DNA from 2 places in the Rothia sp. P5766 genome. Region 1 is predicted to be linked to the other one. Evidence: predicted binding sites of a transcription regulator. Region 1 holds the regulator's gene; the other holds the start of a gene.
The links. Region 1 encodes HspR, which represses chaperone genes until heat shock. Its sites were predicted from a motif close to AAGTTGAGTCNNNNNGACTCAACTT; they were not measured.
Positions count from the first base shown of each region.

Region 1 (15,860 bases):
GATGCCCTGGGCGGGGTCTACCGTTCTACCATTATTCAGACGGCTGCCCCCGACCATATTCGAGGCCGGATGCAGGGGCTCTTCATTATTACCGTGGTCGGTGGCCCCCAGTTGGGCACCGCTGGGGTGGGGTTTGCGGCTGAGGCTATGGGTGCCCCACTGACGGCGGTTATGGGTGGTGCTCTGGTGATTATCACGATTGCCCTGGCGACGGTGCGTGTGCCGGCCCTATGGCGCTATGTGCCTGAGCCGGTCCCTGATACCCGGCAAATTCCCTCCGTCTAGCCCAGCGGTCTAACAAACACCCGCCCTTTATCTCTTGCCCCCGGACTTATACACCGGGGGCAAGAGAGAAAGGGCGGGTGTTAGATGTAACGGGCCGATTTAGAAGTCAATGGTTGCCGGGTCGGGGCCGATGCGTCCCTCGGCAGAAGAGAGCGCATCAATGGCGGTGATGTCATCATCGGTAAGAGTGACCTTCAGTGACTCAAAGTTAGAGACAATACGCTCGGGGGTCACAGATTTAGGGATAGCCACAATGCCGTGAGCGCGATGCCAGGCCAGGATAACCTGTGCCGGGGTTGCGCCGTGAGCCTGAGCGATTTGACCAATGACAGGGTTTTCCAGCAGGCCAGAACGGTTACCCATACCCAGCGGGCTCCAGGCCTGGGTGATAATCCCCAGCTCTGCGTGCACCTGGCGCAAGCGCTCCTGGGCAAAGTAGGGGTGCAATTCAATCTGGTGAATCGCCGGGGTCACCCCGGTCTCGGCGATAATCTCGCGGAGCTGTTCTTCGGGGAAGTTGGACACACCAATCGACTTAGCCCTACCCTGCTTCTGAAGCTCAATCAGGGCCTTCCAGGTCTCCACGTAGAGGCCCTGAGAAGGCTTAGCCCAGTGAATCAGGAGCAGGTCAACATAGTCGGTGCCCAGACGTTCCAGGGATGCCTCCACAGCGGTCATAGCCTGCTCGTAGCCCTGCTCGTCGTTCCAGACCTTGGTGGTCACAAAAACTTCCTCGCGGGCAAGACCGGAAGCCGCGATAGCCTTGCCGGTGCCTTCTTCGTTCCCGTAGATTTTGGCGGTGTCGATGTGACGGTAACCGGCTTCCAAGGCCAGGCCCACCACCTTTTCGGCTACGTCGTTCTCTACCTGCCAGACACCGTAGCCTAGCTGGGGAATGGTCTTGCCGTCGTTAAAGCTTAGACGGGGTGCAGAAGTCATGGAAGGTATCCTTTCGCGGGGGGTTGGCTACCTCCCACTGTATGCCCGTGATCTGGCTCCCGGCTAGTAGTGTTCGGTAGTGGTGAACCAGATCTTAGGCTCAGGGACGTTTTTTACCTTTGTGCTGGGCGCCCCGCCCACGATGAGCCGGTCGGGTATCTTCCAGAAGCAGGGAAAGCGAAATACGGCGGCGCTGAGGGTCAGCCTCCACCACCCGCACCTGCACAATCTGCCCCGAGTGGACGATGGTGTGCGGGTCTGAGACAAAGTTTTCGCTCATCTGCGACACGTGAATCAGCCCGTCCTGGTGAACCCCAATATCCACGAAAGCACCGAAAGCAGCCACGTTCGAGACGGTTCCCTCCAAAATCATGCCCGGGGCCAGGTCCTTGATGTTTTCCACGCCCTCAGCAAAGGCGGCGGTGCGGAAGCAGGGGCGGGGGTCGCGCCCGGGGGCGCTAAGTTCAGCAAAGATATCGGTAACGGTGGGCAGGCCCACGCTCTCGGTCACAAAGTTACGGGGGTCAAGCTGGCTGAGGGCTTCTGAGGGCACCCGGCTACCGTCCAAGCCACCGGCGGCCTGCACGATGGTGCGGGCCAGCGGGTAGGACTCGGGGTGAACCCCGGAGGCATCCAGCGCTTCGCTCCCACCCACAATGCGCACAAAACCAGCGGCCTGCTCGTAGGCTTTAGGCCCCAGGCGGGGTACATTGAGCAGGTCACGGCGGCAGGTGAAAGGGCCGTGCTCGGTCCGGTAGGCCACAATATTCTCGGCAATCGTCTTATTGAGGCCAGCTACCCGCGCCAAAAGAGCCGGGGAGGCAGAATTGACCAGCACGCCTACCGCGTTCACGCAGTCCTCTACCACAGCATCTAGTGAGCGCGTCAGGGCTGCCGGGGTGACGTCGTGCTGGTACTGGCCCACGCCAATGGATTGGGGGTCAATTTTGACCAGCTCGGCCAGGGGGTCTTGCAGGCGGCGGGCGATGGAGACGGCTCCGCGCAAGGAGACGTCTAACCCGGGCAGTTCACGCGAGGCCAGTTCTGAGGCGGAATAGACTGACGCCCCGGCTTCGGAGACCACGACCTTTTGAACGCCCCGGTGTCCTGCGGCGGTCAGGCCTTGAATGAGCTGGCCGGCCAGCTTATCGGTTTCCCGGCTGGCTGTGCCGTTACCCACCGCAACCAACTCTACTGAGTGCCGGGTCACCAGTTCTTCCAGGGTGGTCAGGGCGGCCTCCCACTGGTTGCGGGGGGCATGCGGGTAGATCACGGCGGTCTCCAGCACCTGGCCGGTAGCGCCCACCACGGCCACTTTAACCCCGGTCCGCAGGCCGGGGTCCAGTCCCAGGGTGGGGCGGGAACCGGCCGGGGCGGCTAGCAGAACATCGCGCAGGTTAGAGGCAAAGACGGCAATGGCATCCTTCTCGGCCTGCTCAAAGAGCTGAGTACGCACCTGGCTGGCAAGACGCGGGAGCAGCCGTTGCCGCCAGGCCAGCCGCACCGTCTTGGCCAGCCAGCCCAGCACCATCTGCTCATCCGAGACAGTGTTGAGTACCTGGGCACCAATGCCCAGGGCCTCAGCTACGGTGCGTTCGTACCAGCCGCGCTCGCGCTCGTATTCCTCGGACAGGATCTCGGCGGCTTCGCGGGCCGCACCCTTGAGCTGGCTCTTGGGCGGGGGCAGAACATCTACATCGATATTGACTTTGACGGCCCCGGCTTTCTCCGCACGGAACAGGGCCAGCACCCGGTGGGAGGGGATCCGCCGGATTTCTTCGTTGAACTCAAAGTAGTCACTGAACTTAGCGCCGGTTTCCTGCTGTCCAGCAATGAGCCGGGAGGTAATCACACCCCTGCGAGTAAAGCGCTGGCGCAGGGTCTCTGCCAGGGTGGGGTCGCTCACGGCCTGTTCAATGAGCAGAGCACGGGCACCCTCCAGGGCATTCTCAACGGAGGCGACGGTGGCTTCTACGGTTCCGGGTTCAGCGCCTGCAAGCTCCGGCTCAACGTAGGCATCGGCAATATCTGCGGTGGGGGCAAAGGGTACTTCTAGCAGGTCCTCCACCAGAGAGTCCAGGCCGGCTTCGCGTGCTAGGTAAGCCAGGGTCTTGCGCTTGGTCTTGTGCGGGGCGTAGAGGGCTTCTAGCTCGTTCTTTGTCGGTGCCAGCGCCAAGGCCCGGGCTAGTTCCTCGGTCAGGACAGCCCGCTCGTGCAGGGTATTGACGATGGCTACCCGGCGCTCTTCCAGCTCGCGCAGGTAACGCAACCGCTCAGCAAGGGTACGAAGCTGGGTATCGTCTAACCCACCGGTCGCTTCCTTGCGGTAGCGGGCGATAAAGGGGACGGTAGCGCCGTCATCGAGCAGGGCAAGAGCCGCTATCACCTGCTCTGGCCGGACGCCCAGCTCCTGGGCAATCCGCTGCTCAATGGGGGAAAGTTCTGCCTCACCTGCTCTTGTCATAGTTTCTAGTTTCTCATTAAGACAGAGTGCCCAGAACCTATGCCGCTAGGCGGGCTATTTATACCGTGCTGACCGGCCAAGGCACCGCCTTGTACCATGGCAGGTTCGAGAGTCATAATGAGCTTATTTGTCTGTAACAGTTGGGCCTATGGTGGTCAGACAGGTGCCCAGCCACCTAAAGTGGTGTCAGGGGACTCAGGATCTCATATATCTATGGCCTAGCCTCAGCTACAGGTTTCTTCCCCCTCCAGTTCACCCGTCCCCTTTGCTTTGGAGAACCACGTGCCAGATGCAACCGATTTCGAATACGCCGACTTCTGCGAGAATTATGGCTCCTTGCTAACCGGCCTCGCCCGTATGGGGTGGACTGCATCTGAGGCCTTTAGCCGGATCGTTGTTCTTTACCCCAGCATTGACCGTGAGCTGCTAGAACGCGCTATCAACTCGGGCCGCTGGGTCTTTGAGGGCCGCAAAGAGCAGATTCACACCAATGTGCTGATGGCTTCAGCCCTCTGGTACGCGGTTGCTATCACCTACGACCTAGAAGCTGACTACGAGTACGCCGCGACGGGCCTTGACCCCACCATCGTCCAGGACCTGCCCCGCATGCTGGAATCTTTCTCAGTACCCGCTCAGGTGATCGCCGAGGTGGTGGGCCGCATCGGTGCCGCTCTCAAATACATGGCAGAGCACCCCTACACCGAGCTCGATGAGCAGACTTACGACGATTTTGTAGTCAACCTACCGGCAGAAGTTGATTACATCTCTCGGGACGACTTCGCCTGGCCGCCCTCTCGCGCCCTCATCGAAGACCGCCTGGGCAACCGTTCCTGGAGCAGGGCTCTGCTCAAAGTCGGCATCTGCCCGCCGCATGCGGACTCCCACGGGCTCAAACTGGCTGCAACGAGCCTGAGCGAACGCACCTTCCGCAATACCCTGGGCGATTTCCTCAGCTACTGCATCCGCTACGACCGTAAACCCTCCGTCTTGCTCTACGGTAGCTGGGCCGAAGACCCCGCCCGTACTGGCCGGGTGCCTCACCTGGGTGCTGTCCGCGCCAAATATGACTCTTGGAACCGGGCCCTACAGGTAGGCCGCCAGATGATTAGTGATGCCCTGAGCAGCGCGGCCGCCAGCATACCCGCTGGTGGGGGGCATCAGCAGGCTTCTACGCCCACAGGCTCCCTCAAAATCAAAGATATCCAGGCGCAGGGAATCGGCGTTGTCCGACCCAAGCCTCTCACCGACGATGAGCAGATAGCCCGTGCCTGGCAGGAACTCACCGATGTCATGCGTCAGCGCCTTGAAGAGCTCCCCTGGAACCTGTCCCTACGCCTTTACTACATCTCACCGGAGGTTGTAGAAACCGGTGACTACACCAGCTACGTCAATATCCTGCGCTCACCGGCTGGCTATTTCTGTGAACTCACCTCACCCGACGAGTTTGAGACAGTCCTGGTTCAGCTCGACACACAAGCCCTGCTCAACCGGGGCTGGACCGCCCCCACGGGCTCAGGTCGCTGGACCCGGAACTTCCTCTCTGTGGCAGACGCCGCCGATGGAATTATTAGCGCCATGCGCATGGGCATGGGGTGCGGCCAGCCTGACTACTACCAGTCTGATGACCCCACCGGTAGCGCCACCGTAGATGTTGCCCACCCTGGCACCGGGTCTATCCCCATGGTGCCGGTAACAGGCCAAGGCTACGTTGTGGTCGAGGACTTTAGCTAAAGCTCACCTCCCGCTCCGTTTGAGGTTCTGAGCCCTGCGCTTTCTTGCGCGCACCGCTAGAATGGTGTGCCTATGGCAATCTTCAAGAAGGCCCGCAGGGCACCGCGTCTTCCCGCTTCCGGTTTTACGGGCAAGCGCCGGGGAGTTTCTTCCTCCTCGGGATACAAGCCAACCCTGGCGATCATTCTTCTGGTTCTTCTGCTGGTCACCGGTGTTCTCTGGTTGCGATCCCATAACTGGGATCTCCGCACCGGTTTTGAGAGCATCACCGGTGGTGGACGACCGGTCAGCACCGGCTTCGCGGGCTCAGGGGTTGAAACCTACTCGACTGCCTCCCAGGTCCTTGAAACCATCACCGTGGCCAAACCCTATAGCGGGGGCGGTTACAAGCGTTCAGCTTTCGGCCAGGCCTGGGAGGATATTGACGGCAATGGGTGTGACCAACGCAATGATATTCTGGCCAGGGACCTCACCGACCTGGACCTATCTAAGAACTGTAAGGTACTTTCCGGGACCCTTACTGACCCCTACACCACCGAGATCATTAGCTTCAGGCGCGGTGAAAAAACCAGCGAAGCTGTGCCCATTGACCATGTTGTAGCGCTCTCTAACGCCTGGAGTTCAGGGGCCTGGCAGTGGAGTCTCACAGAGCGCACCCTCATAGCAAACGACCCGCTCAACCTCCAAGCAGCCGGGCAGTTCAGCAACACCACCAAGTCCAATAAGGACGCCGCTAGCTGGCTCCCCCAAACAGGCTACCGGTGCGAGTACGTTGCCCGGCAGATTTCAGTCAAGGCTGCCTATCATTTGACCATCACTTCAGCGGAAAAACGAGCCATGCAGGGGGTCCTGGCAACCTGCCCAGATCAGCCCGCCTACCGTTCCAGCTTTGCTCGTGGCTAGCGCTTTGACCGGCTTGCCGGTGTGTCACCCAGCGCAATAAAGACACTCACAGAGATCTCCCCGGTTAAGGTTAGATGTGCCACCTGTCACCGAGGCCCGGAGGAAGACCTTGACCTACACCTTTGAAGGCTACCGGGGCGGAAGCCGTGAATACCGGCGGCTGCTCACAGCCCTCTTTGCTGCGGGGGTCGCAACCTTTGCCCAGCTCTATTCCCCCCAACCACTGATTCCCCAGATAGCCCGCGACCTGGCTATCTCAGCGGACCGCGCCGCTCTCACCATCTCCTGCTCCACCGCCGGTCTTGCCCTCTGCACCCTCCTGTGGGCGGCATTAGCTGACCGTTGGGGGCGGGTGCGCACCATGACCCTAGCTCTGTGCGGGGCAACCCTTCTGGGGCTCATAACACCCTGGATCCAGCTCTACCCTCTGCTCCTTGTTCTTCGAACATTCGAAGGGGCCTTTCTGGGCGGTGTTGCGGGGCTGGCGGTAGCCGTCATTGTGACAGAAGCCCATATTTCGGTCCGGGCTGCGGCCGCCGGGCTTTATATCTCAGGAACCAGCGTGGGCGGGCTCATCGGTAGATTACTCTCCGGGGCACTGACCGAACTGTTAAGCTGGCGGGTAGCTATGTTCTCGGTCTCCTTCACCGGCTTCATGGCCGCGCTAATCTTTATCGTACTCATGCCTGCCTCACATGACCGGCCCTGCCAAAGAGCTGCAGCCTCTGCCCCCTACGCTGACAGCTCCTGGGCAAAAGTGGGGGCACTGCTGCGCAACCGTCAAGAAGTAACCCTCTTCACCGCAGGGTTTGCCCTCATGGGTGCCTTCGTCAGCATCTACAACTACATCGGCTTCAAGCTCCAGGCCGCTCCCTACCACCTCTCACCGTTCCTGCTCTCTTTTATCTTTCTGATCTACCTACTGGGTACAGTTTCGTCGGGGTTTGGCGGTAAGCTGGCCCAGCGCGGAGGGCTCAAACGGGTTTTCCTGGCGGCCTGTCTGCTCATGGCTGGAGGAATCCTACTCACCCTGGCCCGCCCCCTGCCACTGGTCATAGCTGGCCTAGCGCTTCTGACTGCGGCTTTCTTTGCCGCTCACGCGCTTGCCTCCGGCTGGGCAGGTGCGCTGGCTGGCCCTGCAAAATCGCAGGCGACTGCGCTCTATAACTCCTTCTACTACGGGGGTTCAGCTCTTATCGGTTGGGGGGCAGGGCTACTTCTGCCCCATGCAGGCTGGGAAGGGCTGGCGCTGAGCTGTACCGCCCTGGTTTTCTTCTGCTGTCTGCTCTCTGCGCTCTATCTCCCCTCTCAAGGGGCAGACACTGCGGGATAAGAACTTGTATGCCATCAGCTAGGGCAAAGGCCCGCCACCGGGTGTACCGGTAGCGGGCCTCAGCAACTTACCCTCTAGGGCCTATTGAGCTGATGAGTCATGTTCCTGGTGCTCCAGCGCCTTCTGGCGGGCACGGGCTTTCAGAGTTGTTCCCTGGTTGTTACGGTGAATGAAGAACCAGCCAAGGGCAAGCAAGGCGTACCAGAAAGGCATAGCAATCAGGGCCTGGCGGGTGTCTTCATAGCTAAAGAGCAGGACAATAACACCCACGAAGAAAGCCAGAACAAGGTAGCAGGTGTAGATGCCGCCGGGGAGCTTATAGACAGATGACTCGTGCAGTTCGGGGCGGGTCTTACGGTACTTAATGTAGCTGACCATAATCAGAGACCAGGTTACTACGGTGAGCACCGAGGCCACGGTGGTCACCAGTGTAAAGGCCTCAATTAAGGAGTCTCCCGAGTAGAGCAGGATAATGCCTGAGAAGAGTAGCACCGTGGTGAGGAAAAGGCCATTGCGCGGTACACCGTTCTTGGAGAGGCGGCCAAAGATAGCCGGGGCGCTACCGGTCTGAGCCAGACCGAAAATCAGGCGGGAGGTAGAGAAAATACCCGAGTTGGCCGATGAGGTAGCGCTGGTCAGCACCACAAAATTAATCAGGTGTGCGGCAATAGCTAGCCCTGCCAGGGTGAACATTTCAACGAAGGGGCTCTGCTCAGGGTCAATAGTGCGCCAGGGTGTGACCATCAGAATAACTGCCAAGGTCAAAACGTAGAAGACGATAATACGAAGAGGCACCGCGTTGATAGCGCGGGGAAGGGTCACAGTGGGGTTCTTGGTTTCGGCAGCTGTAGTGCCTATGAGCTCGGCACCCAGGAAAGCGAAAATACCGATCTGGAAGGCCGCGAAGAAGCCGCTGGCGCCCATGGGGAAGAAACCGCCGTCATTCCAGAGGTTTTCCACCGATGCCCGCTGTCCGCTGGGTGAGGTAAAGCCGGCAATTACCATAATCGCTCCCACGATGATAAGAAGGACGATGGCAACAATTTTGATCAAAGCGAACCAGAACTCGATTTCGCCAAAGTTCTTGACGCTGGGCAGGTTCAAGGCAAGGAGCAAGCCAATCAAGCAGACAGCGGGAATCCAGGCGGGTAAATCAGGCCACCAAAAGTGGACATAGCCGGTAATGGCGATAATATCGGCAACGCCGATGACAACCCAGGTAAACCAGTAGGACCAGCCCATGAGAAAGCCAGCACTGGGCCCCAGGATATCGGTGATGAAATCGTTGAAGGTTTTATAGCTCAGGTTAGAGAGGAGTAGCTCTCCCATGGCCCGCAGAACCAAGAAAATGACGACCCCAATAATCGCGTAGACCAGAAGCAAGGATGGGCCAGCCAGTGAAATCGTTTTGCCGGAGCCCATGAAGAGGCCGGTACCAATCGCTCCACCGATAGCGATGAGCTGAATATGCCGGTTGGAAAGCCCGCGTTGCAGGCCTTCCTTTTCTTCTAGGCCCGGTGTGTTCTCGGTTGTTGCCATAAGCACCCCCTGATGTTGTTGTGTCCTGCCTGCTTTTGCCCTCTTCATCCGGGGCCAGTGGGTCCCTGGGAGGGATGATCAGGCTCATAAGACTAAGTGGTTATGGTCAAGTCTAAGCCCTCTTGCTCCTCATATCTTTCAGTACCGGGTAGTAGGTAGGATTCATGATAAATTGATGAAAGTTCGCTCACTCCAAAAAACATAATTTAGATGGGAAAAATCGCGTGGACGCTCTCCAGCAGGTACTCGATGAAACCAGCCGTATCATTTGGGGTCCCTGGCTTTTGCTACCGCTTCTCGTGGGCACCGGCATTTTTCTGACTGTCCGCCTGGGCCTAATTCAAATCAGACTTTTTACCAAGGCAATGAGCCTGCAGTTTGGTCGCCGAGCCAGGCAGGAGGGCGCAAAAGGTGACATTTCATCCTTCCAGGCTATGAGCACGGCCCTGGGGGCAACGGTGGGTACCGGCAACATTGTGGGTGTCGCTCTCTCCCTGAGTATCGGTGGCCCCGGGGCGCTCTTTTGGATGTGGGTTACCGCTATTATCGGCATGGCCTCTAAATACTCAGAATGTTTTTTGGGTGTCCGTTTCCGTCACCGTGACAAGATGGGGGAACTAACAGGAGGCCCCCAAGCCTACCTGCAACGAGGCATCCCTAACCGCTTTGGCAAGTTCCTGGCAACAATGTTTGCTATCTGCTGTGTTTTCGCCTGCTTTGGCATTGGTAACATGACCCAATCCAATGCTATCTCCGCTAACCTGGAGCACTCCTTAGGGGTACCATCCTGGGCTACCGCCCTTGTCCTTGCCCTCCTAACTGCCTTGGCTCTTTTGGGTGGCATTAAGACAGTCTCGAAGATTGCCGCTTTTTGTGTTCCCCTGATGATTCTGCTTTATCTAGGCTTCGGTGGCTACATTGTGGCACGTAACGCCGCTATGATCCCGGAGGCCTTTGCCATGATTCTGCGGGGAGCTTTCACCGGGCAAGGAGCCCTGGGCGGGGCGGTCGGTGCAGGAATGATTTTTGCCCTACAGGTCGGTGCCCAACGCTCCCTCTTCTCTAACGAGTCAGGGATGGGTACCGCCTCTATCCCCGCTTCAGTTGCCACGACGTCGCACCCTGTGCGCCAGGGCCTGGCCTCCATGACCCAGACTTTCGTGGATACCCTTGTGGTGATTTCCATGACCGGTTTCATTCTGCTGACCACGGGCACCTGGACTAACTCCGAACCGGCTACTGCCACCGCCCAAGCATTTTCCTCCGGTATTCCTGGGCCCTGGGGCGGCTATGTGGTAACCCTCTGCCTGGTGCTTTTGGGGTATTCAACCGTGCTGGGCTGGTCCTACTACGGTGAGCGCGCCCTTGAGTCCCTGGGCGGCGGTAAACGAGCCATTACTGGCTACCGCATGGTCTTTGCCCTCATGTGCGGGCTGGGCGCAGTCGCTCCCCTGTCCGTAGTTTTTACTTTCTCCGATATCATGAACGGCCTGATGGCTATCCCCAACCTCATTGGCCTCATCCTGCTCTCAGGCCTGGTCGCCCGTGAAACCAAGAAGTACCTGACCCACGACCCCAACTTTGTTGCCACGGTCGATACTATTGACGGCTTCATGTACGGCCTACCCGGTGGCTTGGATGCCCAGATTGACCACGAGGTAGACCTCAGCCAAAACGAACCCGCCCTAGAGCACCCCGACACCACCCGCCTCAAAGTAATCACTCAGAAGATGATTGAGGAAGACCTTATGACCAAGGAAGATTCCAAGGTCTACGATGTGTCCGTTGAGCAGGTGCATACCGGGAGCATCCCCCTGGTCACTGGTTCTCTGCCGATTATCCAGCAGGCCAAACCCACCTTTGGCTCCCCCACCGATCCCAGGGCAGCAGAGCCACCTCAATCCTAATTAGGGGGCGGGGTCTATAATGGGTGCCTTAGCTACCGGTGGCGCTTAGAGTTTCCGCGAGCACCGGCTACCCTTTCAACCTCGCAAGGAGAGTTATGGAAACCAATAAGCAGAAGCAAGACCTCGAGCAGAAGGCAGCACGCACCGCTGCCGGGGAAGATTTAAACGCTCCGGTGCCCGAGAAGTTCCACCGTCAGCCCTACTCTTTTGTTCGTCGCGGTGACCGCCTGACCGCCCGCCGCCAGAAAGCCTGGGATGCTTACGCCCCCACCCACCTGCTGGACCTCCCCCGTAATATTGGTGACACCTCAGTTGCCGAGGGTGCCGTCTTTAACCCGGAAGAGCTCTACGGCCGCGCCGGTGCGCCCCTGGTCCTTGAAATCGGCTCTGGCCTGGGTGAGGCCATTGTCCACCGGGCAAGTCAGGTCCCCGAAGCCAATTTCCTAGCTGTTGAGGTTTACACCCCCGGCATTGCCGACCTGCTGCTCAAGATGGGCCAGGCCGGGGTAGAGAATGTGCGTGTAGCGCAGGCTAACGCCCCAGAGCTACTCGATAACCTGCTTGAAGAGAACTCTGTCGATGAGCTGTGGGTTTTCTTCCCCGATCCCTGGCATAAGGCTCGCCACCACAAGCGTCGCCTGGTCTCCCCGGCTTTTGCCGATAAGGTAGCCCGCGTGCTCAAGCCCGGCGGTACCTGGCGACTGGCAACCGACTGGGAAGAATACGCCCTGGTTATGCGTGAAGTTCTCGATGCCCACCCCGACTTTGTGAACGCTCACGCCGGTGAGAACACCAGTGAGGACGACCCCGTTGGCGGTTGGGCTCCCCGCTGGGAGGGCCGTGTGGTGACTTCCTTTGAGCGTAAGGCCGGTGAGGCTGGCCGCCGCGCCCACGACCTGACCTATATCCGCCGCTAAAGCTCGGCATCCTCTACTTTTTGATACCCCCGTCCTTTCTCTCTTAGCCCCGGTGTTTAGAACCGGGCACAAGAGAGAAAGGACGGGGGGTTAGGCAAGAAGAGGTTAGCGGGGGCGGTAGAGCACCACGGCCTGGGACTTGGGGCGGGGTGCCGGACGCTGTCCGCGCGCCAGGTGCACCGCACCGCCAGACGTCCCGGCGGCAAACACACGAGCGCCCTCCTGTAGGCGGTGGCGTAGGACCTCATTCTTACGCAACAGCTCCGCGTTACGGGCCTTGAGGGCCTCTACCCGGTTCTCCAACTGCATGATGCGTTTAATCCCCTCGAGGGAGACACCGGACTGGGAAAGCTCCTGAATCTCTTGGAGCTTGAGCACATCCCGCTCCGAGTAGCGGCGAGCCCGGCCCGGAGCTCGTGAGGGCTGAACCAGCCCCATGCGGTCATACTGGCGCAGAGTCTGGGGGTGCATACCCGCCAACTCTGCGGCCACAGAAATCACAAAGACCGGCCGGTCAGATTCAAGTTCCATGGTTACTCAGCCGCCTTCCGCAAAAGCTCAGCCCGTAGGTTAACCTGAGGTGCCAGCGCCAGGAAGTTATCCAAGGCATCAGAGGCCTCCTGACTCAGGTCGGTAGGTACCTGAACCTCGGGAATGACCAGTAGGTCGCCGCTACCCTTCTTGGTGACGAAGCCCCGCCCCTTGGCCCGCAGTTTCCGGCCGGCTGGTGAGCCGGCAGCCAAGCGGAGTTTGACGGTAGAACCATCGAGGGTGGGCGCTTCAATAACACCACCGTGCAAGGCTTCTTGCAGGCTGACAGGAACCTTGACCAGCAGATGATCACCCTGGCGTTCAAAAACGGGGTGGGCATCGACTCTCACCCTAACGATGAGGTCGCCCGCTCCCCCGTGACCGGGGTGGCCTTTGCCGCGCAGGCGGACTTTCTGGCCGTCCTTAACTCCGCGGGGCAGACGGACCGTGGTTTGGGAGCCTCCGGGGCGGAAGACCGATACTTCACCGCCCTGGTAGGCCTGTTTCAGAGAAATGCGGACGCTAGTGGTGGCATCCTCGCCCTTGGGAGCCGGAGCGGAGAAGCCGCCGGGGAAGCCGCCCCCGCTGCTGGCGCCGAAACCGCCGCCACCGAACATGCCCCCAAGTAGGTCCTCAATATTAATGTTGGCGCCGCCGGAGGAGGTATGAAAGCCACCGGCGCCTGCGGGAAAGCCACCGGCGCTTCCAGGAAAGCCACCTGCGCCTGCGGCGCCTGCGGGAAAACCCCCGGGGAAACCACCACCAGCCCCTGCGAAGCCTGCAGCCCCGTACTTGCGGATCTGGTCGTATTCTTCTTTTTGCTTGGCATCTGAGAGGACGTCGTAGGCTTCGGAGACCTCTTTGAACTTCTTTTCTGCGGCCGTGTCCCCTGGGTTCTGGTCGGGGTGGTACTTGCGGGCTAGCTTGCGGTAGGCCTTCTTGATGTCTGCCTCGGAGGCAGACTCAGCTACGCCCAGTACCTTATAAAAATCTTGATGGAGCCAGTTTTCGCTCGCCATTGCCTCTCCTTCCGAGGTAGATCTTAAGTCTTTTATGCTGTGCTTATTATCTTGGGGTCTTGCTCACGGCAAACCCCTCTTCATGTGTACAGGTAGGGGCAACCCAGTATTCTGGTTCCCTGCCTGGTGTAAAAGGCGGGCACCCAACCTGATCTATCAGGCCGGGCGCCCGCCCCTTGTCTGTTTTATTCGGCAACTGCCACAGCTACCTGGGCGGTGCGGACCAGGCGGTCCTTGACCCGGTAACCGTTGCGCAGAACCATAGAAACCGCGTTCGGTTCAACCTCGCTGGTCGGTTGCTGCAAAACAGCCTCGTGAACCTGCGGATCGAAAGGCTCCCCCACCTCGCCAAAGCGTTCCAGGCCCTGCTTAGCAAGGGTCTCTTCCAGCTTGGTGGCAATAGCGGCAAAGGGGCCATCTTCCAGGTCGCCGTGTTTGCGGGCGGCATCAATATCGTCAATCACCGGCAACAGCGCAGAAACTAGGTCAGCAACCACGAAGTCGCGGAGCTGTTCCTTCTCCTTGACCGTGCGGTTCTTGAAGTTGGTGAACTCAGCCTTGAGGCGAAGCAGGCCTTCCAAACGCTCAGCCGCTAGGGCCGCATCGGGGCTAACCTCAGCTTCTGATTCCGCTTCGGCGGCGGCAGACTCTTCGCCTGCCGCAGCCTGAGCGGAAACACCGTCGGGCTCAGGGTGGCCCTCAGCAGCAGGTGCCTGGAAGACTTCTTCCAAGGGGTCACCGCCCTGGGGTTCTGTGGGCTCTTGGGTGTTCTCAGCCATGATTAGTTCTTCTTCTCGTCGTCTTCATCGATTACTTCGGCATCAACAACGTCATCGTCTTCAGCCTGTTCCCCCTCGCCGGCGGCGGCATCAGCCTGAGCCTGAGCGTAGAGAGCTTCACCCAGCTTGGTCTGTGAAGCCTGCAGCTTCTCGAAGGCGGTCTTGACGGCTTCGTCGTCTTCACCTTCAAGGGCAGCCTTCAGGGCGTCAACGTCAGCCTGAACCTCGGTCTTGACATCCTCGGGCAGCTTGTCACCGTTTTCCTTGATGAGCTTCTCGATGGAGTAAGCGGAGTTCTCGGCGGCGTTGCGGGTCTCGGCGGCCTCGCGGCGTGCCTTGTCCTGCTCTGCGTGAGCCTCGGCGTCCTTGACCATGCGGTCGATGTCGTCCTTGGAGAGTGAGGTACCGCCGGTGATGGTCATGGACTGCTCCTTGCCGGTGCCCTTGTCCATAGCGGAGACGTGAACGATGCCGTTAGCGTCGATGTCGAAGGTGACCTCGATCTGGGGTACGCCGCGAGGAGCGGGGGCGATACCGGTCAGTTCGAAGGTGCCCAGGTTCTTGTTGTCGCGGGTGAACTCGCGCTCACCCTGGAAGACCTGAATCGATACGGAGGGCTGGTTGTCCTCAGCGGTGGTGAAGGTTTCAGAGCGCTTGGTGGGTATCGCGGTGTTGCGCTCAATCAGCTTGGTCATCACGCCGCCCTTGGTCTCGATACCCAGGGAGAGGGGGGTGACGTCAATCAGCAGAACGTCCTTGCGCTCACCCTTCAGCACACCGGCCTGCAGGGCTGCACCCATGGCGACAACCTCATCGGGGTTAACACCCTTGTTGGGTTCGCGGCCACCGGAGAGTTCCTTGACTACCTCGGTTACTGCGGGCATACGGGTTGAGCCACCGACCAGAACGATGTGAGCGATGTCCGAAACCTTGACGTCTGCCTCAGCGATAACGTCGTTGAAGGGCTTCTTGGTGCGCTCGATCAGGTCGCTGGTCATGTCCTGGAACTTGGCGCGGGTCAGCTTCTCGTCCAGGTGGATGGGGCCCTCGGGGGTAACGGAGAGGTACTGCAGGGAGATGTTGGTGGAGGTTGCAGAAGAGAGTTCCTTCTTGGCCTGCTCAGCGGCCTCGCGCAGACGCTGGAGAGCGATCTTGTCCTTGGACAGGTCGGCACCGGTCTTGGACTTGACCTGCTCCAGGAGCCAGTCAACGATGCGCTGGTCCCAGTCGTCGCCACCCAGGCGGTTATCGCCCGAGGTTGCGCGAACCTGGATGGTGGAGAAGCCGTCTTCGTCCTTACCAACTTCGAGCAGGGAGACGTCGAAGGTACCGCCACCGAGGTCGAATACCAGGATCAGTTCGTCTTCGTTGCCCTTGTCCAGGCCGTAGGCGAGTGCTGCGGCAGTGGGTTCGTTGACGATACGCAGGACGTTGAGGCCGGCGATTTCACCGGCTTCCTTGGTGGCCTGACGCTCAGCGTCGTTGAAGTAGGCGGGAACGGTAATAACTGCGT
Region 1 covers NZ_JBLXXS010000003.1:15,767-31,626, reverse strand. Annotated here, with positions in the region: gene ACN08V_RS02150 (MFS transporter) at 1-285, shown strand, start outside; gene ACN08V_RS02145 (aldo/keto reductase) at 385-1,224, opposite strand; gene ACN08V_RS02140 (Tex family protein) at 1,325-3,688, opposite strand; gene ACN08V_RS02135 (TY-Chap domain-containing protein) at 3,971-5,419, shown strand; gene ACN08V_RS02130 (HNH endonuclease family protein) at 5,492-6,322, shown strand; gene ACN08V_RS02125 (MFS transporter) at 6,399-7,655, shown strand; gene ACN08V_RS02120 (amino acid permease) at 7,737-9,194, opposite strand; gene ACN08V_RS02115 (alanine/glycine:cation symporter family protein) at 9,419-11,101, shown strand; gene trmB (tRNA (guanosine(46)-N7)-methyltransferase TrmB) at 11,197-12,018, shown strand; gene ACN08V_RS02105 (heat shock protein transcriptional repressor HspR) at 12,124-12,549, opposite strand; gene ACN08V_RS02100 (DnaJ C-terminal domain-containing protein) at 12,552-13,568, opposite strand; gene ACN08V_RS02095 (nucleotide exchange factor GrpE) at 13,754-14,347, opposite strand; gene dnaK (molecular chaperone DnaK) at 14,350-15,860, opposite strand, start outside.

Region 2 (15,860 bases), on a different contig from region 1:
CCCGCTGCTGAGGGCACTGAGCCGCCGCCTGTGACAGCTGCAATTGATATCCAGGAGCCACGCTAGACTTTCACGTGGCATAAAAAGCCGCCCCGCACTGCCTCTAGGAGGTGAAACGGGGCGGCCCGGTCTTAAGGGCCGGAAGCTTTTTAGCCCGCGGTCTGCTCGACCAGGTAGTCGATACAGTTCAGCAAAGCTGATACATCGTCGGGGTCAATCGCGGTAAAGGTCGCAATGCGGAGCTGGTTGCGGCCCAGCTTGCGGTAGGGCTCGGTATCGACGATACCGTTAGCACGTAGCGCCTTAGCGATAGCTGCCGCGTCAATGCTGTCATCAAAGTCCACGGTGGTAATCACGTTTGAGCGCTCTGCCGGATTGGCTACAAAGGGGCTGGCAAAGTCTGACTCTTCTGCCCAGCGGTAGACTCTGCCTGCTGAGTCAGCGGTACGGGCCGATGCAAAGGCTAGACCGCCTTGTTCATTGAGCCACTTGAGCTGTTCGTTGAGCATGATCAGGGTGGCCAGTGCGGGGGTGTTGTAGGTTTGGTTCTTGCGTGAGTTATCGATAGCGGTTACCAGGTTGAGGGAGTCAGGAATCCAGCGGCCTGAGTCCTGAATCCGCTGTGCCCGTTCCAGGGCGGCGGGTGACCAGAGCCCCAACCAGAGACCGCCGTCGGAGGCAAAGTTCTTCTGGGCTGAGAAATAATAGACATCAGCCTGCGAGATATCAAGGTCAAGGCCTCCTGCGGCGCTGGTTGCATCGATGAGAACCAGGGCGTTTTCACCGGCGCCTTGGGGGCGGCTGACGGGTGCGAAAACACCGGTTGAGGTTTCGTTGTGAGGCCAAGCGTATACATCAACACCTTCCTCAGCGTGGGCAACCGGCCTAGTCCCTGCAGGGCTGGTCAAGACGGTAGAGTCTGCCAGGAAAGGAGCGGCCTGGGTGGCGGCTGCGAACTTAGAGCCGAACTCACCAAAGGTGAGGTGCTGGGCTTTGTTCTCGATTAGCCCAAAGGTGGCGGCATCCCAGAAAGCAGTAGCTCCGCCGTTACCAAGAATTACCTCGTAGCCCTCGGGCGCAGAGTAGAAAGAACGCAGACCCTCACGGATTTCACTGACCAGGTTCTTGACAGGGGCCTGTCGGTGGGAGGTTCCCATAAGATGCTGGCCTGCCGCTTGAACAGCGGCAAGCTGTTCGGGGCGAACCTTTGAAGGGCCGGCACCAAAACGGCCATCGGCTGGGAGCATATGGGATGGAATGGTGGGGAAGTCGGTCACGGTGTCTCCTCGTAAAAAGTAGGGGCTAAGCGCAGATAGCGGATGCGTGGAAAGGGGGAGGGTGCTATCTGCCGTCCTACTCTTTCTATTGTGACGGTGATAGGGGTGCTTGTCGGCTAGGGCGGGGCAAGAACCGCAAAAGAGGGGCTGAAATTTACAGAGTGAGAAGTAAGAGGGCAGAACTGTGCAAACCTCATCGGGCAGGGTCACACCCAAAAGCCTGGGCACGGCATACAATTAATGATAATGACTGCACTGTTTGCCTAGCCTTAGCGGGGTGGGCTCGGAACGAGAGGAGAAGGCATGACTGACCTGATTGATACTACTGAGATGTATCTGCGAACTGTGCTCGAACTTGAAGAAGAGGGTATTACCCCTATGCGAGCTCGAATCGCCGAACGCCTTGAACACTCTGGGCCTACCGTCTCCCAGACTGTTGCCCGTATGGAACGACACGGCCTGTTGACTGTAGCGAGCGACCGTTCTCTTCAACTCACCGATGAAGGCCGCCACAAGGCTGTTGAGGTAATGCGTAAGCACCGTCTTGCTGAACGCCTACTGGCCGATGTGATTGGTTTAGAAATGGAGTACATCCACGAAGAAGCCTGCCGCTGGGAGCATGTGATGAGCGAGCGAGTGGAACGTCGTCTCCTGGAACTCCTCAACGAACCTAAGTTCTCGCCTTACGGTAATGCTATTCCTGGTTTGGAGGAGCTGGGTGCACAGAGCCAAGAGAACGATGGACGTACAGTCACCATGTCGATTGCGGCTAAAGATTCCGATGAGGATGACCGGTTTACCGTCTCTCGTCTGCCAGAGTTTATTCAGACAGATGTTGAGCTATTAAAGCGCTTAGGTGATGCAGGAATTGTCTACGGCGCAACTGTTTCTATTGTGGGGCGTAAGGACGGCTCCGTTCTGGTGCACGCCGATGGTGAAGATGAGTCCTTGATCCTGAACGCTGAGGTAGCAGAAGCTATCGTCGTCAAAAGGTAACATCTTGGTAACAGAAAAGAGGCTTGGGTGAGCGCCTAGGCCTCTTTTTTGTTATCAAACTGTTATATTCGCTGCTTCCGGGAGGCGGTAGGGGGCGCGGTGATGGGTCCTGGGGCCCTCAGTAGTGCCGTCCAGTGAAGTTTTTTAATTAAGTGGCGGGTTTCTCATTAGTGCCCCCTGATGGGAGGGCGCGGTGGCTCCTGGGGTAAAAAACTCTTCTTTATATGACCCCAGTCACCATAATTTCAGCTTGTCAGAACGGGTTTTTTGACAGCTTTCAGAGCTTTGTTCCCGAGGTGTGACCTGCAGGCAATAGGTAACCCTGCTTACTTTCTGGGGCTGGAAGCCGCGACTTTTGTAATCAAAACGTGACAATATCTGAAAGTGTGTGTAGTGTTTTGATTTGTGCTCATCACTGGTCGGATTAGCACCCTGCGGACTGAACGCCTAGTTCTGCCACGGTTCACAGGTTCACTCACAAACATCATCAGGCAGAAGCGGGGGACCCAACTTTGGGATCCTGTACTAGGAGCCCTTGGGGTTAAGTTACCTTCACCGGTAGCCGAGCGTACTTCATGTTCGAACCCGACAGCTCACCTCGTCCGGCAATGGAGGAAAACACAATGACTAAGTCAACTATCATTCGCAATGCAGGTATCGTTGCAGCTTCAGGTGCCATGCTGGCCGCTTCAGTTGCTCCCGCAAACGCTTTTGCAGTAGCAGAAACCGCTACCGCTCCCGTTCAGTCCGCTCCTGCGCTGGCTGTATACAACAACCAGGCTTACAACTCCTACAGCTACAACTACGAAACCGTTGCCCCTGTAGAAAATACCTCTGTTGTAACCACTCAGTCCAACACCGTCGCTGAACTTCCCAGCAACGTCGATCTCTCCACCGCTCGTGAAACCGTTCTGGCAGCTGCTTACGACGGCCTCGGTGGTGCCTACGTATGGGGTGGCAAGTCCTACAAGGCTTGGGACTGCTCAGGCTTCGTATCCTACGTTTACGCTCAGGCTGGCATCAACCTGACCGCCTACACCTACGCTATGGCAACCCAGCTCACCCCTACCGCTAACCCCCAGCCCGGTGACATCGTTTTCACTAACGGTTATGCACACGTTGGTATCTACGTTGGCAACGGCCAGATGATCTCAGCGCTGAACCCCTCACAGGGCACCATGCTGACCGCTGTTGACGGTGGCGGCTTCATGCCTGTTGACGGTTACTACACCGCAGGTATCTAATAAGACTTCACCCTAGGGTCCTGCCAAGGCGAATAGCCTCGGCTTCCCTGAGGTAGTCCAACCACAGTTTTCCTGGTCGTAAGAGAAAGCTGTGAGTATTAAAGAATTCCTACCACACATCACACGGTATGGATCCCCCCAGCAGGCCTAAGCCTGCTAATGCGCACCAGACGACCAGCTGGGGCGCATTTTTTATCCCCTTTTTCTATTCCCTTACGCGCAGCTAGGATATAGCCTATGGCACCTCAATTTGAAAGCCCCAGGAACGCATCGGATCAAGAGTTTACCTATATGGCTGTGGGTATGATTGCCGGGGCGGTCCCCGGAATTGTTATTGGTCTGCTCATCGCCCTTTTGGTTGGCCACGCTGCTATGTGGGTATCGATTACCGGTGGTGTGGGTATCGTCATCGGCTTGCTGATCTCGCGTGCCCTCTACCGTAAAAAGCAGAAGAAGCTCCCGTAGGAAAAGGGCTGCTAGGGCTATAAAAAGAATGTTCATTCTCTCATAAGCTGAGGTCTAAACGCGAAAAACCCACCTACCAGAGTAGGTGGGTTTCTCTGTCTGTGCCCTCGAATGGATTCGAACCATCGACACCCGCTTTAGGAGAGCGGTGCTCTATCCCCTGAGCTACGAGGGCAGGCAACCCCATCAGTTTACAGCATTGAGGAGCTAACTCTAAATACAGGCCGTGTGTGAGCTCGCCATTCAAAGCCCCTTGCCGGGGTACTCCTTGACCCCGAACTCAGGTTTATGACTGGCCGGGTAGCTCACCGCGTGAGAAAGCATCAACCTTAGAGCGGACAAGACGTACAGCCAGATACCCTAGCTGAAGCAGGCAGAGTACAAAGAGTCCCCAGCGAAGTGCTATGAGCAAAGAAGCCAAAGCTGTAGCGGAGCTGAGCGGGTTGGCAATAGCCTGATCCAGCGCAAAACCACCGGCCATAAATACACCGGCGTAGGCAAGAGGAAGGGCGAGCATCAGCCGGCCCAGAAGCAGCTCAAAGCGGGAAGCCCTAACCATATTCCACCAGGTAAAAGCAAAAATGAGGGGTAAAATCAGGCCCGTTGAGCGGTGCACAATCTGGTAGCTACGGATACCTTCTTCGCCCAGGCCAGATGCCAGAGCCTCTAGGTGCTCAGCATCAAAGTTAGCCATGAGTTCAGGGGCAGTCACACCTGCAACTGTCGAAATACCGGGCAATAAGATGAGGTAGTAGTAGAGAAGGAAGAGGGCTGTGACCGCGAAAGCCACTCCCACAAAGATATAGGAGCCGCCGCCTTTTTCCGGTTGGGCAGCTAACTCCGCTGCGCTGTAGTCGGTGATAACCCGCGGTTCTGCCTGTGCCTTTAGTCTGGACCGTGCTGCAGGCGGAGAGGGAGCGGGGGAGTGCACTTGTGTATTCTCGCCATAGAGGCGCTTCTTCTGACCTTTTGAAAGACCCATACTGTCTATCTTATCTGTCAGCTAAAAGCTGGGGCCTCGAAAGTATGTTCGCCTAAAATGGTTATTTGACGGTTGAATCAGGAAAAGAGCCCACCATGTTTGATGACGATGATTTTATGCCCACCTCTCGGGCACCCAGGCCTCAGGGCGAAAGCGCAGAAGAGGCCCCGCCTATGGGCCAACCTGGGGGAGGGTACTACGATGAACCCGACTGGCTCCCTAGTCAAGAGCCTGCACCGGTTCCCACCGCCCCAGCTGATCTGGCTGAGCTCGACTTCCTGCCACCCTCCTACCAGATGGGTGGTGCTCAGTTTGGCGGTCCTTCCCGTCAGCCCGCTTGGCAGGTCCAACCGCATAGGCTCCTTGAAGGCCTGAACGAGCACCAGGCTGCAGCCGTTGAACACGCTGGCTCGCCTCTGCTCATCGTTGCTGGTGCAGGATCCGGTAAAACCCGCGTCCTCACCCACCGTATTGCCTACCTGCTGGCGACCGGGCGTGCTCACCAGGGTCAGATCCTGGCTATTACCTTTACCAACAAAGCGGCCGCAGAGATGCGTGAACGTATTACCGACCTCGTTGGGCCAAAAGCTCAAAATATGTGGATTTCCACCTTCCACAGCTTCTGCGTGCGTCTACTTCGCCGTGAAGCTAAGAACCTGGGCCTTAAAACAACTTTCTCAATCTACGATTCTGCCGACTCCCAGCGCCTGCTAACCCTGATTATCAAACAGCTCAACCTGGACACTAAGAAGTTCACCGCTAAGGCCGTGGGCAACCGAATCTCCAACCTGAAGAATGAGCTGGTGACCGCCCAGCAGTTTGCCCAGGAAACCTCCCCCAGCGACCCCTGGGAAGCTGCCATCTCTAAGGTTTACAGCATCTATACCGAACGTCTCAAAGCGGCCCACTCACTTGACTTTGATGACCTGATCTTGGAAACCGTCAACCTGCTTCGGAATCACCCGCAGGTAGCCGAATACTACCGCCGCCGCTTCCACCATATCCTGGTGGATGAGTACCAGGACACCAACCACGCCCAGTACCAGCTCGTTCGCCAGCTGGTGGGGGCTCCCGCTCAAGGCCCGGAACCCGGTGCGCCAGGGCCCTACCCCGATGCCTACCCTCCGGCAGAGCTGACCGTTGTGGGCGACTCTGACCAGTCCATCTATGCCTTCCGTGGTGCTGATATTCGCAATATCACCGATTTTGAGCAGGATTACCCCACTGCTCGCACCATTTTGCTGGAACAGAACTACCGCTCAACCCAGAACATCCTGAGCGCGGCTAATGCCGTGATTGAACGCAACCCCGGCCGCAGGCCCAAGAAACTCTGGACAGCCAGCGGCGATGGCGCAAAAATTACCGGCTATGTGGCCGAATCTGAGCAGGCCGAAGCACGGTATATCGCCCAGGAGATTGACCGCCTGCGTGACGAGTACGGAACCGCGCCGGGTGATATTGCGGTCTTCTACCGGACCAACGCCCAATCCCGTACCCTGGAAGAAATGCTCATGCGAGTTGGTCTGCCCTACCGGGTGGTGGGCGGCACTCGCTTCTACGAACGCAAAGAAATTAAAGACGCCCTGAGCTACCTGCGAGTTCTCGTCAACCCCGATGATGATATCAACCTGCGCCGGATTCTCAACGAGCCTAAGCGCGGTATCGGAACTAAATCGGAGAGTGTGGTTGCCGACTACGCACGAGCCAACCGCATCTCTTTCATGGCAGCCCTGCGCCAGGGTACCGAAGTTCCGGGGCTGGGCTCTGCCGCGGTTAAGAAGCTGGCCGTTTTTTCCCAGCTCATCGACGACCTGGCCCAGATCGCACAGACCGAGTCTGCCGCTACCTGCCTAGAAGCCGTCCTGGAACAGAGCGGCTACCTGGCTGCCCTGCGTGAATCCAAGGATATTCAGGACGAGTCCCGGGTGGAAAACCTATCGGAACTGGTAGATGCTGTCCGCGAGTTTGAGATTGATAACCCCGGTGCAAGCCTCGAGGACTTCTTGGAGCACGTTGCCCTGGTCGCTGACGCTGACCAGATTCCCAACAAGCCAAAGCAGGACCAGGAAGGCGGCCCCAGCGCTGCTCAGATTGCGGCAGAAGTTGCCGAGGCTCGTTCTCAGGGCGTAGTTACCCTCATGACCCTACACACGGCTAAGGGCCTAGAGTTTCCGGTGGTCTTCCTCACCGGTATGGAGCACGGACTCTTCCCTCACCAGCGTGCCCTGACCGATGACTCGGAGATGAGTGAGGAACGCCGACTGGCTTACGTTGGCCTGACTCGCGCGATGGAACGGCTTTACCTGACTCGTGCCGAGAACCGGTCTATGTGGGGCCAGAGCCAGTTCAACCCACCCTCTCCTTTCCTTGAAGAGATTCCCGAGGAACTTATCGAATGGAAACGTACCGGCTCCACTTATTCGATGGGTGGCCTTAGCTACGGCGGTGCCTACGCTGGCGGCAGGGGCGCTTGGCGGTCAGAAACTGGCACACCGGCTTACGGAAGTTCTAGCTACTCTGCTCGCTTCGATCAACCTCAGCGCAGGTCTTCCCCCTCGATAGCTGAAGTGAACGGTTCTGCCTCCTACGGCTATGCCGCCGCAGCAGGCAAGGTCTCGCGGGTACAGCAGAATAAGGAAATTCCCCTACTCTCCGTCGGCGATACTGTAGAGCACACAACTTTCGGTGAGGGTAAGGTTCTGGCACTTGAAGGGGCAGGAGACAAAACGGTGGCTAAAGTTCGTTTTGCCCGCGAAGAAAAGCGACTGCTTCTGCGCTATGCGCCATTGACCAAGAAAGATAGCTAATCGTGGCCGCTAGCGCCCTAAGGGGTATCATGCCTTTGCCGGTTCTCTATCATGCCACAATGAGGTAGCTCGATGAACAATGACAGTAGTTTGCCCTCGGTTGCTGAGGAGTTCGCTCATGCCATGGACGAGGTCACCGATACCCGTATCCAGCTTCAGGAAATATCTGACCTGTCGCTCTTCCGGCTTGAAGTGGACCCTGCTAGCTCCGCCGCTCACCGTTTAGAAAAGGTACTGGGAGTTTCCCTCCCCGAATTACCCGGCCAGGTCAGCGGTGACGCATTAGCCCGCTACATGCTCTACGGTACCCGACAGGTCGTAGCCTGCCTTTATGTCGAAGCAGGGGTCTACCTGGTCGTGACCCGCGTTGATCCGGTGAAACTAGGGCGAGCTTTAGCTACTGCCCTAGGGAATGATGAGGGTCTGGTTCTTGATGTATCAGTTAACCGCACCGTCCTTAACCTTAGCGGGCAAGCAGCTGCGCAGGTGATTGACCAAGTTGTAGCTTTTGACTTCCCACCCGATGTCTTTAAACCGGGGCAGGCCATGAGCTGCCGGGTTTCTGAAGCCAGGATTATGCTATGGCGTATTGATGAGATGGAGTACCTCATGGTTCCGAGGGCTTCAGACACAGCACCGTTCTTGGTCAATATCTTGGATGCCTGTGCCCTCCTTAAGTAGCTGAGCCTAGCTCTGCTAACTCGATCGTACTTAACTGGGTCGCTCAATATAACTTGATAAGTTAGCTCCCTTGCTGTGAAGTGCGCTAAAGTTGCTCATGGAGAGGCTTCTGTGTGCTCTGGCTCTCGCTGGGGGCACGTGGAGGCTTCGCATTTGTAAAGGCCTGGCCCACACGGCCCGGCACGACTTCGACGAAGAAGGACACTCCTGTGGACCTGTTTGAATACCAGGCACGAGATCTCTTTGAGAAGCACGGTGTACCCGTGCTCCAGGGCATCGTAGCTACCACCCCAGAAGAAGCAAAAGCCGCTGCCGAAAAAATTGGTGGCGTCACCGTTGTCAAAGCACAGGTCAAGGTAGGCGGCCGCGGTAAAGCGGGCGGCGTTAAGGTTGCTAAGACCGCCGATGAAGCCTACGAGTATGCTCAGCAGATTCTGGGCATGGACATTAAAGGCCACACCGTTCACCGCGTGATGATTGCTCAGGGCGCTGACATTGCCGAAGAGTACTATTTCTCTATGCTGCTTGACCGGGCTAACCGCTCCTACCTGGCTATGTGTTCGGTGGAAGGCGGCGTGGATATTGAAACTCTGGCCGTTGAGCGCCCCGAGGCTCTGGCCAAGGTAGACATCAACCCCATTGAGGGAATTAGCCCCGCTAAGGCCGCTGAAATCGTTGAGACAGCTGGCTTTGCCGAGGACACCCGCCAGGCTGTAGCCGCTGTACTGGTCAAGCTGGGCGAGGTCTACAAGAAGGAAGATGCCACCCTGGTGGAGGTCAACCCGCTGGTCAAGACCGGTGACGGCAAGATTCTGGCACTGGATGGCAAGGTCTCCCTGGACGATAACGCAGAGTTCCGCCAGCCCGGTCACGAGACCCTGGTCGATAAGAGCGCAGAGAACCCCCTCGAAGCCAAGGCCAAGGAAAACGAACTGAACTACGTCAAGCTCGATGGTCAGGTCGGCATCATCGGTAACGGTGCGGGCCTGGTTATGTCCACCCTGGACGTTGTAGCCTACGCTGGCGAGAACCACGGCAAGGTCAAGCCCGCTAACTTCCTGGATATCGGTGGCGGCGCTTCCGCTGAGGTTATGGCCGCTGGTCTGGATATCATCCTCAACGATGAGCAGGTCAAGTCTGTGTTCGTCAATGTCTTTGGTGGTATTACCTCCTGTGACGCTGTTGCTAACGGTATCGTTCAGGCTCTTGAGATCCTGGGCGATAAGGCAACCAAGCCCCTGGTCGTTCGCCTTGACGGTAACAACGTGGAAGAAGGCCGCCGCATTCTTTCTGAGGCCAACCACCCGCTTGTACACCTGGCCGAGACTATGGACTCCGGTGCCGATAAGGCCGCCGAGCTGGCTTACAACGCTTAATTCACCGCGAAAACACAGATTTAGAAGGTTTTTATTATGTCTATCTTTTTGAACAAGGACTCTAAGGTCATCGTTCAGGGCATCACCGGCGGTGAAGGTACTAAGCACACCGCCCGTATGCTGGCCGCTGGTACCCAGATTGTGGGCGGCGTTAACGCCCGCAAGGCTGGCACCACCGTTACTCACAAGGACGCTTCGGGCCAGGACATCGAGCTGAAGGTTTTTGGCTCTGTGGCTGAAGCTATCCAGGAGACCGGCGCAGACGTTTCAATCGTCTTTGTACCCCCGGCCTTTACCAAGGACGCTGTTATTGAAGCGATTGACGCTGAGGTTCCCCTGGTGGTTGTCATCACCGAGGGCGTGCCCGTAGGTGATACTGCCGAATTCTGGGCCTACGCCAAGAGCAAGGTCAATGCTGAGGGCAAGCAGGTCACCCGCATCATTGGCCCCAACTGCCCCGGTATCATTACCCCCGGTGAATCCCTGGTGGGTATTACCCCCGCCAACATCACCGGCAAGGGCAAAATCGGTCTGGTATCTAAGTCAGGCACCCTGACCTACCAGATGATGTTTGAGCTGCGCGATATTGGCTTTACCACCGCTATCGGTATTGGCGGTGACCCCATTATTGGCACCACCCACATTGACGCTCTGGAGGCTTTTGAAGCTGACCCTGAGACCGAAGCGATTGTGATGATTGGTGAGATTGGTGGTGATGCTGAGGAGCGTGCCGCTGAGTTTATCAAGGCTCATGTGACCAAGCCTGTTGTTGGCTATGTGGCTGGTTTTACCGCTCCTGAGGGTAAGACTATGGGCCATGCTGGTGCGATTGTCTCCGGTTCTTCGGGTACCGCTCAGGCTAAGAAGGAGGCCTTGGAAGCTGCTGGTGTGAAGGTGGGTAAGACTCCTTCTGAGGCTGCTCAGCTCATGCGTGAGATTTTTGCCTCTTAGAAAGTAGCCTTTCTCTAATTATTAGAAGATAGAGAAGGACAGATAAGTATCTGAGCAGGGGTTGGAGCTATAGGCTCCAGCCCCTGCCTTTTGTCGGTCAACAAGAGCAAGTAGGTCAGGGCTGATGGGCGGGCAAGAACTAGCGGATAGGGGCAAGGCGCTAGCTAGCCTAAAGGGTATTGAGGCCAGGGGGCGGTAGCTTGAGACAGTGATCCTGAGCGCTTGCTCAGAGAGATTGCTGGCTAGGCCAGAGCCACATTAAAGGCCAGCCCCAGCAAGTAGGTAGCCAGGGCAGCTCCGTAGCCAATAGCTAGCTGACGTAAGCCACGTTTGAAAGGTGAAGCACCGGAGAGTAGGCCCACCACGCCACCGGTTAGCATGAGGGCAAGGCCTACCAGCAACATGGCTAGCAACATAGCGAATGGACCCTGTACCCCAAAGATGTAGGGCAGGATCGGAATGAGAGCGCCGGAGGCAAAGAAGCAGAAGCTTGAGGCGGCAGCTCCCACATCGCTACCCAGCGCACCGTGTTCTACCCCCGCTTCCTGATCCTCCTCAAGGTCGCGGAAAGAGAGTGATGGGTCGCAGTCGCAGGTGAAGTGCCCAAAGCGTTCCATGGCACGGTGGCGGGCTGCCTCCTCGCTCATACCGCGGGCCTTGTAAATCAGCTCTAACTCATTTTGGTTAATATCGAGCTGGTGGGCTACATCGAGGGTGACCTGGGTGGGGCGGGAGGCGTCGAGTAGCTCGCGCTGGGAACGGACCGATACAAACTCACCGGCAGCCATAGAAAGCGCGCCTGCCAACAGGCCTGCGACACCAGAAAGAAGAATCATAGAGTTGCTGACCCCGCTAGCGCCAACACCCATGATGAGCGCAGCATTAGAGACAAGGCCGTCATTTGCGCCAAAGACAGCGGCGCGGAAGTTGCCAGAAAGCTTTTCTCGGCCAGCGGTAGAAAGGGCTCGAATGATTTCCTCATGGATAGCCTCATCGGCTGCCATAGCCTCAGTTGCATCGGGATCCTCCGCGTAGGGGGAGCGTCCCTCGGCTCTTTGGGCTAGGGCAAGAACGAAGACTGAGCCAAAATTTTTGGCTAGAAGTTCAAGAATACGGGCCGAGACCGAAGGTTTGGGCTCAGGAAAAGCGTGTTCTCCAAGAAGCTGGCGCCAGTGATTCTGGTGGCGGTATTCGGCCTGGGCTACTTGGCCTAAGATTTCTGCCTCTTTACCGTGGGTGCGTTCAGCCAGCGCAGCGTAAATGCGAGCTTCGGAGATTTCTTCTGCTAAATAACGCCGCCAGCGGCGAATTTGGGCCTTGCTGGGTGTTGTGCAGGGGGCAGTATATGGGGTGGGTGCTGTCACGATCTTTTACTCTTAGGTCTGGAGCTGGTAGCGCTGGGGTGAGCCCCCTGTGGCTGACTCTTACTCTAGTCATAGACTGGGACCGGTGGCAACGGTCAGCTAGAGCCCCGGGGGATATGTTGTAAATCACATAAATGGTTTATGGTCTTTGGTGGGTAGAGCAGGGGCTGGCTAAGATCCCTTTGGGGAGAGTGTTGTACCCAGTCAGTTGCGCTGAGGTTAGCCTTGCTTACCTTCTGTTTTAGGCAGAATACCTTGTCAAATCAGGGTTTCCTTATTATGATTTACTCAGAATAAGCCTTGAAATGGCGGCAGGGACAGCGTAAGGTTGGAACTACACAGCAGGCCGAAACCCACAGCTTGGGATCGACCTGATTACCTAACAGGAAGTTTAAGAATCATGAGCAAATACGCATCATTTACCGTACCGGGCCTCACCGAAGAGTCTGGCCACCACGTAGCTGACGTCCTCCAGCTCCGCCTGCACGCCCTCAATGACCTGCACCTGGTCCTCAAGCATGCTCACTGGAATGTCGTTGGCCCCAACTTCATCGCAGTCCACGAAATGCTGGACCCCCAGGTAGACCAGGTGCGCGGCTTTGTTGATGCCATCGCAGAGCGCATGGCTACCATGGGTGTTTCCCCCAACGGTCTCTCAGGCGACCTGGTAGAAAAGCGCACCTGGGCCGGATATGATGTTGACCGTGCTGACGCTATGACCCATATTCGTGCTCTTAATGACGTCTATAGCGCTGTTATCGAAGACCACCGTGCTGCTATTGCTAAGGTGGGCGATATTGACCCTATTACCGAAGATTTGCTGATCGGTCAGACTGCCGAACTAGAGCTCTTCCAGTGGTTCCTGCGCAGTCACCTCGAAGATGGGCAGGGTAACCTCAGCTAGCAGGTAACCCTCGCAACTCAAAAGCCGGGGTGGCTCACCGTCAAGAGGTGGGCCACCCCGGCTTTGTGGTACCTGCTTCTTGTGAGGACTAAGAAGGGTGGGCCTAAAATGGGGGAGTGAGCCAAATGAAAAAAACCTCAGCCAATCACCTACCTCCGCAGGGCCCTCAGCCGGGTGCTCCTGGTGAGGCCCGGTCACACCCCTACTTGATGAGACAGGGCGGGCTCCTGACCAGGGCTATTTTCTACCTGGCTGTTCCCTGGGCACTTCTCTCGGCCCTGTGGGTGGTTGCTGGGCGCTCCCTGTTTGGTGCCGGCGGTAGCCTGCTGCCAATTTTCGCCATCTCACTAGGGCCGATCCTGGCGGGTCTGATGCTAGCGGCAGCCTACTTCTCGGGCAAAGAAATGAAATTACAAAAAGCTGGTAAACGGGCAGGTCTACCGCCGACGACCGCGCTTGTCTGGGGTGCCACCTGGCTGATGGCCCTCATCTTCGGTTTTTTGGTCCCCGACCGCCTGGATGGAACTGTTGTCTCGGCGGCATCGTCACTACTGGGGGGTGACTTTATTGGGCTCTCAGCCGGTTTCGGCAACCCAGCCGGTATCCTCACTTACGCCTTTGCAACTGCCTCCCTGCTCCTTTCCCTGAGTAACTGGCGGCGAGCTGAATCGGTCTCCCGCGGTGTCGATGATTCTGTCAAGGAAGAATTGGAGCGGGCAGAATCCATATATGATTTCTTGGATTGAGCTAGCCGGACTCGGTGGATTGGCCTTCTTGCTCAGTGGGTCAAGGGTGGGGAAGGCCTCAGCTACCTGGTGTATATAAGTTGAGTGTAGTAGACTCAATTATGAGTTGAGTGAAGTACACTCAACCTTAGGGAAAAGACCTACTAGCTCAGGAGAAAAATGTCAGCTCAATTCACCAGTAAAAGCCAAGAGGCCTTATCGGCCGCCAACCTTAACGCCCAAACCGCAGGCAACCCCACCCTCGATACACCCCACCTGCTCAAAGCCTTGCTTGACCAGCGCCAGGGCGTAGCGGTTGCGGTCCTCAAAGCCGCAGGGATCGATGTTGATGCACTCTCAGTTGCGGCATCCACGGAAATCTCCAAGCTCCCCAAAGCATCAGGAGAATCCACCGCCCAAGCACAGCCCTCACGGGCCCTGCTGAGCGCCATTCAAACAGCCCAGGCTAAAGCCGGAACATTCGGGGACACCTACATCTCCACCGAAATCCTCCTGCTCGCCCTAGCTGCAGGTAACGACGCAACCGCCCGTGCCCTCACCGCCGCAGGTGCCAGCGAAAAAACCCTAGAAGAAACCATCCCCCCAGTCCGAGGAGACCGCACCGTGAGCACCCCCGACCCTGAAGGCACTTTCGGTGCCCTCGAACAGTACGGCACCGACCTCACTGCCATCGCCCGCGAAGGCAAACTCGATCCCGTCATCGGCCGAGACAGCGAGATCCGCCGCGTCATACAGGTACTTTCCCGCCGCACCAAGAACAACCCCGTACTGATCGGGCAACCCGGTGTCGGTAAGACCGCCGTCGTCGAAGGCCTAGCCCAACGCATGGTCTCCGGCGACGTACCTGAAACCCTGCGCGGCAAAACCCTTATTTCCCTGGACCTGGGTGCCATGGTCGCCGGTGCCAAATACCGTGGTGAATTCGAAGAACGCCTTAAAGCCGTACTCGAAGACATCAAAAAATCCGAAGGCCAAAACGTCACCTTCATTGACGAAATCCACACCGTCGTCGGTGCCGGTGCCAGCGAGGGCTCCATGGATGCGGGCAATATGCTCAAGCCCATGCTAGCCCGCGGCGAACTACGCTTGATCGGTGCCACCACCCTGGACGAATACCGCGAAAACATCGAAAAAGACGCCGCCCTGGAACGCCGCTTCCAGCAAGTCTTTGTCGGTGAGCCTTCTGTGGAAGACACCATCGGCATTCTACGCGGCCTCAAAGAACGCTACGAAGCCCACCACAAGGTAGCCATCGCAGACTCCGCCCTGGTCGCCGCCGCCAACCTTTCTAACCGTTACATTCCCTCCCGTCAGCTCCCCGACAAGGCCATCGACCTGATCGACGAGGCCGCCTCGCGCCTGCGCATGGAAATCGACTCGGCACCCGAAGAAATCGACGTCCTCCGCCGTGCCGTAGACCGCCTCACCATGGAAGAACTGGCGCTCGCCAACGAAACTGACCCAGCTTCCCTCGAACGCCTAGATGCCCTACGTGCAGATATGGCCGACAAGAAGGAAGAACTCGACGCCCTCAACGCCCGCTGGGAAGCTGAGAAAGCCGGACTCAACCGAGTGGGCGACCTCAAAACCCAAATCGACGAGCTGCGTTCCAAAGCAGAAGTAGCCCAACGCGAAGGCAACCTGGCAGAAGCCTCCCGGATCCTTTACGGCGAAATCCCCGCCCTTGAAGCGCAACTGGCCGAAGCTCAGCGGGCAGAGAGCAGCGCCCAGCAAGAATCCATGGTCTCCGAAGAAGTCACAGCTGACGAAATCGCCGAAGTTATCTCCGCCTGGACCGGTATCCCCGCAGGTCGTATGCTCCAAGGCGAATCCGAAAAGCTCCTGCACATGGAAGAAGAACTCGGCAAACGGCTGATCGGCCAGAAGAAAGCTGTCGCCGCCGTAGCCGATGCCGTGCGCCGCTCCCGCGCCGGTATCTCCGACCCCGACCGGCCCATCGGTTCCTTCCTCTTCCTGGGCCCCACCGGTGTCGGTAAAACCGAGCTGGCCAAGGCTCTGGCTGAGTTCCAGTTCGACGATGAGCGTGCCCTCGTCCGTATTGACATG
Region 2 covers NZ_JBLXXS010000007.1:92,460-108,319, reverse strand. Annotated here, with positions in the region: gene ACN08V_RS05270 (MFS transporter) at 1-66, shown strand, start outside; gene serC (phosphoserine transaminase) at 150-1,247, opposite strand; gene ACN08V_RS05260 (metal-dependent transcriptional regulator) at 1,581-2,273, shown strand; cyclic di-AMP (ydaO/yuaA leader) riboswitch at 2,732-2,892, shown strand; gene ACN08V_RS05255 (C40 family peptidase) at 2,897-3,517, shown strand; gene ACN08V_RS05250 (hypothetical protein) at 3,755-3,982, shown strand; tRNA gene ACN08V_RS05245 (tRNA-Arg) at 4,085-4,157, opposite strand; gene ACN08V_RS05240 (hypothetical protein) at 4,269-4,964, opposite strand; gene pcrA (DNA helicase PcrA) at 5,060-7,771, shown strand; gene ACN08V_RS05230 (hypothetical protein) at 7,844-8,452, shown strand; gene sucC (ADP-forming succinate--CoA ligase subunit beta) at 8,662-9,828, shown strand; gene sucD (succinate--CoA ligase subunit alpha) at 9,865-10,779, shown strand; gene ACN08V_RS05215 (VIT1/CCC1 transporter family protein) at 11,022-12,143, opposite strand; gene ACN08V_RS05210 (Dps family protein) at 12,544-13,047, shown strand; gene ACN08V_RS05205 (hypothetical protein) at 13,173-13,793, shown strand; gene clpB (ATP-dependent chaperone ClpB) at 13,953-15,860, shown strand, end outside.
Region 2: clpB (ATP-dependent chaperone ClpB) is a predicted target of HspR. The motif match lies at 13,897-13,921, and genes of this name have one in related genera.